Regions from separate parts of the Bradyrhizobium sp. USDA 4011 genome, predicted to be linked through region 1. Evidence: riboswitches for the same ligand, from Rfam matches in the RefSeq annotation. Region 1 holds a riboswitch; the other holds the start of a gene.
The links. A riboswitch is a leader RNA that binds a small molecule or an ion and turns the genes downstream of it on or off. The one in region 1 is predicted to bind cobalamin.

Region 2: linked by a shared signal. The riboswitch ahead of ACVW1C_RS05690 (DUF1636 family protein) and the one ahead of metE (5-methyltetrahydropteroyltriglutamate--homocysteine S-methyltransferase) in region 1 are both predicted to bind cobalamin.

The regions. Positions count from the first base shown of each region.
Region 1 covers NZ_JBSSGG010000001.1:5,944,378-5,949,071, reverse strand. Annotated here, with positions in the region: gene ACVW1C_RS28040 (ribonucleoside-diphosphate reductase subunit alpha) at 1-1,970, opposite strand, end outside; cobalamin riboswitch at 2,085-2,295, opposite strand; cobalamin riboswitch at 2,417-2,617, shown strand; gene metE (5-methyltetrahydropteroyltriglutamate--homocysteine S-methyltransferase) at 2,732-4,694, shown strand, end outside.
Region 2 covers NZ_JBSSGG010000001.1:1,185,134-1,189,827, forward strand. Annotated here, with positions in the region: partial or broken gene cobN (cobaltochelatase subunit CobN) at 1-1,427, opposite strand, end outside; gene cobW (cobalamin biosynthesis protein CobW) at 1,427-2,461, opposite strand; gene ACVW1C_RS05690 (DUF1636 family protein) at 2,458-2,832, opposite strand; cobalamin riboswitch at 2,926-3,141, opposite strand; gene cobO (cob(I)yrinic acid a,c-diamide adenosyltransferase) at 3,178-3,831, shown strand; gene ACVW1C_RS05700 (cobyric acid synthase) at 3,843-4,694, shown strand, end outside.

The sequences.
Region 1 (4,694 bases):
TGCCGCAGATTGGAGCGGCGCGCCTCCGGGATGGTGTAGAAGTTGATGTCGATGACGTTGTCGAGCATCCGCATCGCGGTCGTCACTGTGGCCTTCAGCCTGGCGTCGTTGAGCTTGCCGTCCTGTATGTGGTTGGCGAGGTTGATCGAGCCGAGATTGCACACCGCAGTCTCGTCGTCAGACGTGTTCAGCGTGATCTCGGTGCAGAGGTTCGAGGAGTGGATCACGCCGGCATGGCGCTGCGGCGAGCGCAGATTGGACGGGTCCTTGAAGGTGATCCAGGGATGGCCGGTCTCGAACAGCATGGTCAGCATCTTGCGCCAGAGATCGACGGCGCGAATCTGCTTGAACACTCGCATCTCGCCGCGCGCGGCCTTGGCCTCGTAATGGGCGTAGCGTTCGGCGAACGGCTTGCCGTAGAGATCGTGCAGGTCCGGCGTCTCGTCGGGCGAGAACAGCGTCCACTCGCCGTCAGCCTCGACGCGCTGCATGAACAAATCGGGCACCCAGTTCGCGGTGTTCATATCGTGGGTGCGGCGGCGGTCATCGCCGGTGTTCTTGCGCAGATCGAGGAATTCCTCGATGTCGACGTGCCAGGTCTCGAGATAGGCGCAGACCGCGCCCTTGCGCTTGCCGCCCTGGTTCACCGCGATCGCGGTGTCGTTGGCGACCTTGAGGAACGGCACCACGCCCAGGCTCTCGCCATTGGTGCCTTTGATGTGCGCGCCGAGCCCGCGGACGCGGGTCCAGTCATTGCCGAGCCCGCCGGAATATTTCGCCAGCAGCGCGTTATCCTTGATCGACTTGAAGATGCCGTCGAGATCGTCAGCCACGGTGGTGAGGAAGCACGATGAGAGCTGCGGCCGCTGCGTGCCAGAATTGAACAGGGTCGGCGTCGAAGCCATGAAGTCGAACGACGACAAGAGATTGTAGAACTCGATCGCGCGCCCCTCGCGGTCGATCTCGCGCAGCACCAGACCCATCGCAACGCGCATGAAGAATGCCTGCGGCAGCTCGATGCGGTTGCCCCGAACGTGCAGGAAATAGCGGTCATACAGCGTTTGCAGCCCGAGGAACTGGAACGACAGATCGCGTTCCGGCTTCATCGCCGCCGCAAGCCGCGCCAGATCGAAGCGGCCGAGTTCGACATCGAGCAGTTCGGCCTTGATCCCGGTCTTGATATAGGCCGGGAAATACTCGGCATAGCGGCTCGCCATGTCGGCCTGCGAGGCGCTGGTCGGCATATCAAGCACATAGGACAACACCTCGGTGCGCAGCTTGTCGAGCAAGAGGCGCGCGCTGACATAGGTGTAGTTCGGCTCCTGCTCCACCAGGGTGCGCGCGGCCATCACGGAGGCGAGCGCCAGTTCATCCTGGCTGATGCCGTCATAGATGTTGCGCTGGGTCTCGGCGATCAGGGGCGCAGCATCGACGCCATCGAGGCCGGCGCAGGCCTCGTTGATGATCAGCGCCAGCCGGGCGTGGTCGAGCGGCACCTCGCTACCGTTCGGCAATGTGATGTGAATGGCCGGCCCGGCCACAGGCTGGGCCACCGCCCTCGCCGCGTCCTGCTCAGCGCGCTGCCTCGTGCGCTCCTCACGATACAGCACATAGGCGCGCGCCACCTTATGGTGCTCGCTCCGCATCAGCGCGAGCTCGACCTGGTCCTGCACGTCCTCGATGTGGAAGGTGCGACCTTCGCTCATGCGACGCGTCAGCGCACTGAGGACCTCGGCGGTGAGCTGCTCGACAACCTCATGGACGCGGCGCGATGCGGCGGCGGTGTGCCCCTCGACCGCCAGGAACGCCTTGGTCATCGCAACCGAGATCTTGCTGGCGTCGAATTTCGACACCGTGCCATTGCGGCGGATCACCTGCATCGGAGGAGCGGCCTCCGGCGCGGCAAGCACTTCCGGACGCAGCAGGATGAGTGGCGCTGGCTTTGTTTCGCGATCGAGAGAGAGTGACATCGTGCAGACCCCGTGACGTTTGTTGGGGCCGGATGTCAGGGGACGCTGCATCATCCCGGCGGCAACGCACCGGCATGGCTGTGCAAGCGACCGCCGGGACACCCCGCCCGTGGACGTAATTTCGGTGTTACGGCAGGTCTCCTGACTCGCAGGTCGTCGTCGCTCCCGTGTCTTCCCGATGCGGACGACGCATCAGTGACGTGATTTCGGGAACAACTCGCTGCTTACAGTTGCGGGGGCAGTGCCGGATTTTCGGTGAGATCACCGGCTTCCCTCTTAGCCACCATGCTTTGCGGCATGACGGACCGTAACAACTATATCTGGTGTGATTTGGCACACTGTGTCAATGGGTCGCCAGAAAATGCAGATGGCGCCTGTTGATGATGTGAACAATGTCGCTCGATCACACGTGATGCCGCCCGAGTTGACGGCCACGCGAAGTTGCCGATAAGTGGCGGCGTCGTGGTTCTCCGAGAGGCACTTTCTCCCGGAGCTAAGAGGGAAGCCGGTACAATGCCGGCGCTGCCCCCGCAACTGTAAGCGGCGAGTTGTCGTCCACTCAAAGCCACTGAGGCGAAAGCTTCGGGAAGGCCAGACGACAGCTAGGACCCGCGAGCCAGGAGACCTGCCTCGACAACATGAACGTCCTCGGGCGGGGTGTCCCGGTGGTGCGGTTGCGACCCCGCACGCGCTTTTCCCGCGTCTTGCGGAGTCCAGACGTGTCACTACGGCCTTTGCCCCCAACTTTTGGGGTTAAGCCAATGTCTTCCACATCTACCTCCTCACTTGCTGTTGCGACTCTCGGCACGCCGCGGATCGGTCCGCGCCGTGAACTCAAGCTTGCGCTGGAAAGCTTCTGGGCCGGCGCGACAAACGAAAAGACGCTGATCGAGACCGGCGTCGGTCTGCGCGCCGCCAACTGGGCACGCCAGAAAAAGCTCGGCGTCTCGGTGATCCCGTCGAACGACTTCTCGTTCTACGACCAGGTGCTCGATACCTCGGTGATGGTCGGCGCGATCCCGGCCATCTATGGCTGGAGCAGCGGCCCGGTGCCGCTTGCGACCTATTTTGCGATGGCGCGCGGCGCTGAAGGTAGCGCGCATGACGCGTCGTGCGGTCACGCGCACCATAGCCAAGGTCATGGCGTACCGGCGCAGGAGATGACCAAGTGGTTCGACACCAACTACCACTACATGGTGCCCGAACTCTCTGCAGATCAGCAGTTCCGCCTCGCCTCACGCAAGCCGATCGAGGAATATGAGGAAGCCAAGGCCCTCGGTTACCAGACCCGACCGGTGCTGGTCGGCCCGGTTACTTTCCTGAAACTCGCCAAGAGCAAGGACGCCGGCTTCGAACCGCTGTCGCTGCTGGACCGCCTGCTTCCGGTCTATATCGAGGTACTGCGCGAGCTTGCCCGCCGCGGCGCCGAATGGGCGCAGATCGACGAGCCCTGCCTGGCGCTCGATCTCGACGATACCGCCCACGATGCGCTGCGTCGCGCCTATGGCGAGATCGCCAAGGCGGTGCCGCAGATCAAGATCATGCTGGCGAGCTATTTCGGCAGCCTCGGCGCAAACCGCGACACTGCGTTCACGCTTCCCGTCGCCGGCCTGCATTTCGACTTGGTGCGCGCGCCCGAGCAGCTCGATGACCTCGCCCACCTGCCCGCTGAGCGCGTCGTCTCGCTCGGCGTGCTCGACGGCCGCAACACCTGGCGCGCCGATCTCAGCAAGCTGCTCAACCGACTGGAACCGGTCGTCGCGAAGCTCGGCAAGAACCGCGTGCAGATCGCGCCCTCCTGCTCGCTGCTGCACGTGCCGATCGATCTTGCCCTCGAAGCGAAGCTCGACGCCGAGGTCAAGAGCTGGCTCGCCTTCTCGGTGCAGAAGATGGAGGAACTGGCCGCGCTCGGCACCGCGCTTGCGAGCGGCCACAATTCGATCGCGCCGACGCTGAAGGCGTCCGACGCAGCTGCCGCTGCGCGCAAGACCTCGCCACGGATACACGACGCGAAGGTCGCACAGCGCATGGCTGGCATTGACACCGCGATGCGCGGCCGTGCCAGCTCCTTCGAGGAACGAACCGAAGTGCAGCGCGCGCGGTTCAATCTGCCGGCGTTCCCGACCACCACCATCGGCTCGTTCCCGCAGACGCCCGAGGTCCGCAAGTCGCGCGCCGCGCATGCCAAGGGCAGCCTGAGCGACGCCAGCTACAAGGCCTTCCTGCAGGAGCAGACGGCAGAGACTGTGCGCTGGCAGGAAGCCGTCGGCCTCGATGTGCTCGTGCATGGCGAGTTCGAGCGCAACGACATGGTGCAGTATTTCGGCGAGCAGCTCTCCGGCTTCGTATTCACCGAGCATGCCTGGGTGCAATCCTACGGCTCGCGCTACGTCCGGCCGCCGATCCTGTTCGGCGACGTGTCGCGCCCGAAGCCGATGACGGTCGAATGGTGGCAATACGCGCAGTCGCTGACCAAAAAGCCGATGAAGGCGATGCTGACCGGCCCGGTCACGATCCTAAATTGGTCATTCGTTCGCGACGACATCCCGCGCAGCGAAGCCTGCCGGCAGATCGCGCTTGCGATCCGCGACGAGGTCGCCGACCTCGAAGGTGCCGGCGCGGGCATGATCCAGATCGACGAGGCGGCGCTGCGCGAAGGCCTGCCGCTGCGCCGTTCGGAGTGGACGACCTATCTAGACTGGGCGGTGGAATGCTTCCGCATCT
Region 2 (4,694 bases), 4.8 Mb from region 1:
GGGATCGCCGCGAAATGAAACGCGCCGTCGCGGCAATCGGGATCATCCTCCGGCGCGCCCCATGCGCGTGAAAGATCGTCCTGGAGCTGCTGCGGAAGGCTGGACATCGCCGCGCGATATTCGGCCACGCCCCACGTCAACGTCCGGCGCAAAAGAACATTGCCCACGGACCCCACTGGCGTGAGATCAAAGCCTGCGGCCGCAAGATCGGTCAGCAACACCTCCAGCGAGGCAAGCGCATCAAGACCAACGGCATGCGCGATCTGATGCGGACGACCGGGATAGTTCGAGAGTACGAGCGCGAGCTGCTTCTCCTGCGGCGGCTTGCCGGCAAGCCGATGCCAGGCTGCCACGCGGGCAGCGACCGCTGCGACGCGCTCGGCATCCGGCCGATGCGCAAGATGCGCGAACTGCAGATCGGGATCGCGCTCACCGGGCGATTTGAAGCTCACGACACCTGTGAACAGGCGGCCGTCGACCTCCGGCAACACCACATGCATCGCGAGATCGCTGGGCGACAGGCCGCGCAGCGACAAGGCCCAATCCTCACGCTGCGCCGTCGACAGAGCGACCTGGAACACCGGGCACGATGCGGCATCGAACGGCGTCGTACCGTCGTCACCCGCCGCGGAGAACGCGGTCACGTTGACGATGGCGGCCGGGCTGCATTGCGCGAACTGAGCGCGCAGCCAATCGGCGGCGCCCGCCGCCTTCAACGAGGTGACGAACACGCCGTGGGCATCGAATCCCTTCGCGCGCAAGGCATCGATCAATGCATCGACCGGTGCCGTATCGCCGGCCGCCAGATAGGAGCGATAGAAAGTCACCAGCACAAGCGGCCGGCCATCCGATGCCGGCAGCGCCGCAACGGCACCGCGCCGCGAATCGTAGACGCCGATCTCGGGAAGATCGATCTCGCCGACGACCGGCCCGGCATAAAGGCCAGACGCCAGCGCCAGTTGCGCGATCACGGCCTGTGCGGCAACCGGGCCGCCCTTGTCGCACAGCACCTTGAGCCGCCGGAGCGTCGAGACCGGCAGCGTTGAAAATTCATCCAGCCGCAAATCGTCGCGGCCATCCGCCGGCAGCACCACCAGGGCGATGCCATGTTCCTTCGCCAGACGATGCACCGCGGCCAGCCCGTACGACCAATAGGGCTCGCCGCCGATCAGCCGCACCAGGATGCCGCGCGCCTGCGACAGCGTTCGCTCGATATAGGTATCGACCGACAGCGGGTGGCGCAGCTCCGCGAGATTGGCGAGCCGCAGCGACGGCAGCGCGGCGCGGCCCCGCCGCCAGCCGGCCGCGAACGCGGCGAGATCGCTGTCGGAAAACGACAACACCACGAGATCGGCCGGATCCTGGCCGAGGTCCCTTGGCGTCGCGGTCTCCTCAAGGCCGCGGCTCTCGCGGAAGACGACGTGCATCAGACACCTAGTCGCGCCCGGATCGCGGCTTCATCGATGTCGCCGTGTTCGCCGATCACGACGAGCTTCGACTGCCGCGCCCGCGCGCCCCAGGGCATGTCGAACTGATGCCTCACCCGCTCGCCGACCGATTGCACGAGCAACCGCATCGGCTTGCCTTCGACCGCGATATAGCCCTTGGCGCGCAGCACGTTCTGCTCGCGTGCCAGCCCCTTGATCGAGGCGACGAGCGCATCGACATCGGCGATCTCCGGAAGATCGATCACCACGGAATTGAAGTCGTTGTGCTCGTGGTCGTCCTCGCCGTCATGGTGGGACGGCCGGGACGCGAGGTCGTCCTCTGCCGCGGCTTCAAGACCGAGGATCACGCGGGCGTCGATGGCGCCGTCGACGATGGGCAACATCGGCACCTCGCGCGGCATCTCGGCCGCGATCACTGCCTTGGCCGCCTTGATGCCCTCGGCTCCGGCGAGATCGGCCTTGGTCAGCAGCACGATATCGGCACAGGCGATCTGGTCCTCGAACACTTCGGACAGCGGCGTCTCGTGATCGAGATTGTCGTCGGCCGCGCGCTGCGCATCCACCGCGGCGGGATCAGGCGCAAAGCGGCCGGCGGCAACGGCCTCCGCATCGGCCAGCGCGATCACGCCGTCGACCGTGATCCGCGAGCGGATCTCCGGCCAGTCGAACGCCTTCAGCAACGGCTTCGGCAGCGCGAGACCCGACGTCTCGATCACAATGTGATCGGGCCTCACAGGGCGCGCGAGCAACTGCTCCATGGCCGGGATGAAATCGTCGGCGACGGTGCAGCAGATGCAGCCATTGGCGAGCTCGACGATGTTCTCGGTCGGGCAATTGGCGTCGGCGCAGGACTTCAGGATCTCGCCGTCGACGCCTTCGCTGCCGAATTCGTTCACCAGCACCGCGAGCTTCTTGCCGTTGGCATTCCGGATCAGATGCTGAATCAACGTCGTCTTGCCGGACCCGAGAAAGCCGGTCACGACGGTGACCGGAACCTTGGCGAGCGTCATCATTCTGCGGCCTCCGGCACGACGGCGATGGGCGGAATGCGGGCAAGCGATTGCTTGCGAAAGATTTCCGGGCGGCTGCGCCACGGCACGATGCCGTCGGGCGCCGCGGCATAGGCGGAGGCGCCGGCGATCACATCCCCGGCATTGTCAGCGGACAGGCGGCCGTAGACATAGGACCATCGCCCCGGCGCGCTGAGTGCGACCGAGCAGCCCTGGCTGCAAGCCGACAGGCATTCGACCGGAACCAGATTGACGTCATCGGGCACGCCGGCCTCAACAAGCGCGGCATGCAGGCGCGCACCGGGCGCGAGGTCGCCTTCGGCCAGCGTCTGGCCGGCGCGACAGGTGATACAGACATGAAGTGTAACGCTCATCGCCCTTCCTGGATTGACTGCGGGAAGCGATGAGGCACACGAACCTGACGTGAGCAGGTTCGTTCCCCGTCGCGGAACACCCCGTCCGCCGGTCTCAAACACACTGCGTCGGCAGGTCTCCCGGCTTGCGGAGTAGGATTTCTCCCGTGATGCCCACCTTCCCGACTCCATCAGGGAATCAGTGGCTTGGGCATCTCTCCGGTCACGGTCGCGGGGGCGGCTGCGCTTCGGGCAAACCTTGCGGTCCAAGCCCTATCGCATTCCCTCTTCGCCTGTCGTAGGACAGGAACCAACGCATGGCCACCATTCGTCCTGGCCTCGCACTTGTCAAGCCGAAGGAACGTGATGATTTCTGATGGAAACGACGCTGACGATGGCGACGTCGGCACCGACCCTTCGCTGGATGCACGCCATGCGGCCAAAATGGCGAAAAAGAAGGTCGCCCGCGACAAGATCATGGCGACCAAGAGCGGTGAAAAGGGCCTGATCATCGTTCATACCGGCGCCGGCAAAGGAAAATCCTCCTCCGCCTTCGGCATGATCGTGCGCTGCGTGGCGCACGGCTTTCCCTGCGCCGTGGTGCAATTCATCAAGGGCGCCTGGGATACCGGCGAGCGCCGGCTGCTCACCAGGCATTTCGGCGATCTCTGTCAATTCCATGCGATGGGCGAAGGCTTTACCTGGGAGACGCAGGACCGCGCCCGCGACATCGCGGCGGCGCAGGCCGGCTGGGAAAAAGCCAAGCAGCTGATCGCGGATCCGAGCCTGCGGATGGTGGTGCTCGACGAGATCAACATCGCGCTTCGGTATGACTATCTGGCGATCGCCGATGTCGTCGAGTTCCTGACCACGTCGAAGCCGCCGATGACGCATGTCGTGCTCACCGGACGCAACGCCAAGGAGGAGCTGATCGAGATTGCCGACCTCGTCACCGAGATGACATTGGTGAAACATCCGTTCCGCTCCGGCATCAAGGCCCAGCCGGGCGTCGAGTTCTGACTGTCAGCACCATGGCGCGCGCATTGATGATCCAGGGAGCCGGCTCGGACGTGGGCAAGTCGCTCATCGTCGCCGGCCTCGCGCGTTCCGCGAGACGACGCGGCCTGCGCGTGCTGCCCTTCAAGCCGCAGAATATGTCCAACAACGCCGCCGTGACCGTCGACGGCGGCGAGATCGGGCGCGCGCAGGCGCTGCAAGCGCTTGCCGCCGGCGTCGAGCCGCACACCGACATGAACCCGGTGCTGCTGAAGCCCGAGACCGACCTCGGCGCCCAGGTCATCGTGCACGGCAAACGGATCGCGACCGCACGCGCGCGCGAATATGCCGCCATGAAGCCGTCGCTGATGGGCGCGGTGCTGGAGAGCTTTGGGCGCCTGAAACAGCGCGCCGACCTCGTGCTGGTCGAAGGCGCCGGCAGCCCCGCCGAGGTCAATCTGCGCAAGTCCGATATCGCCAACATGGGCTTTGCGCGCAAAGCTGGCGTGCCCGTGGTCTTGGTCGGCGACATCGACCGCGGCGGCGTGATCGCGCAGCTCGTCGGCATCCAGGCGGTGATCGATCCCGATGATGCCGCGATGATCCAGGGCTTTGTCATCAACAAATTCCGCGGCGATCCGACGTTGTTCGACGACGGCTACCGGCTGATCGAAGCCCGCACCGGCTGGCGCGCCTTCGGCGTGCTGCCCTGGTTCGTTCGCGCCGGCGAGCTTCCGGCCGAAGACGCACTCGGGCTTGGCGAGGCGCGCAAGCCCGGTCAGTGCAAGATCGCGTTTCTGGCGCTGTCGCGGATCGCCAATTTCGACGACCTCGATCCGCTAAAGCTCGAACCCGGCGTCGATCTCGTGATGGTGCGGCCGGGCGAA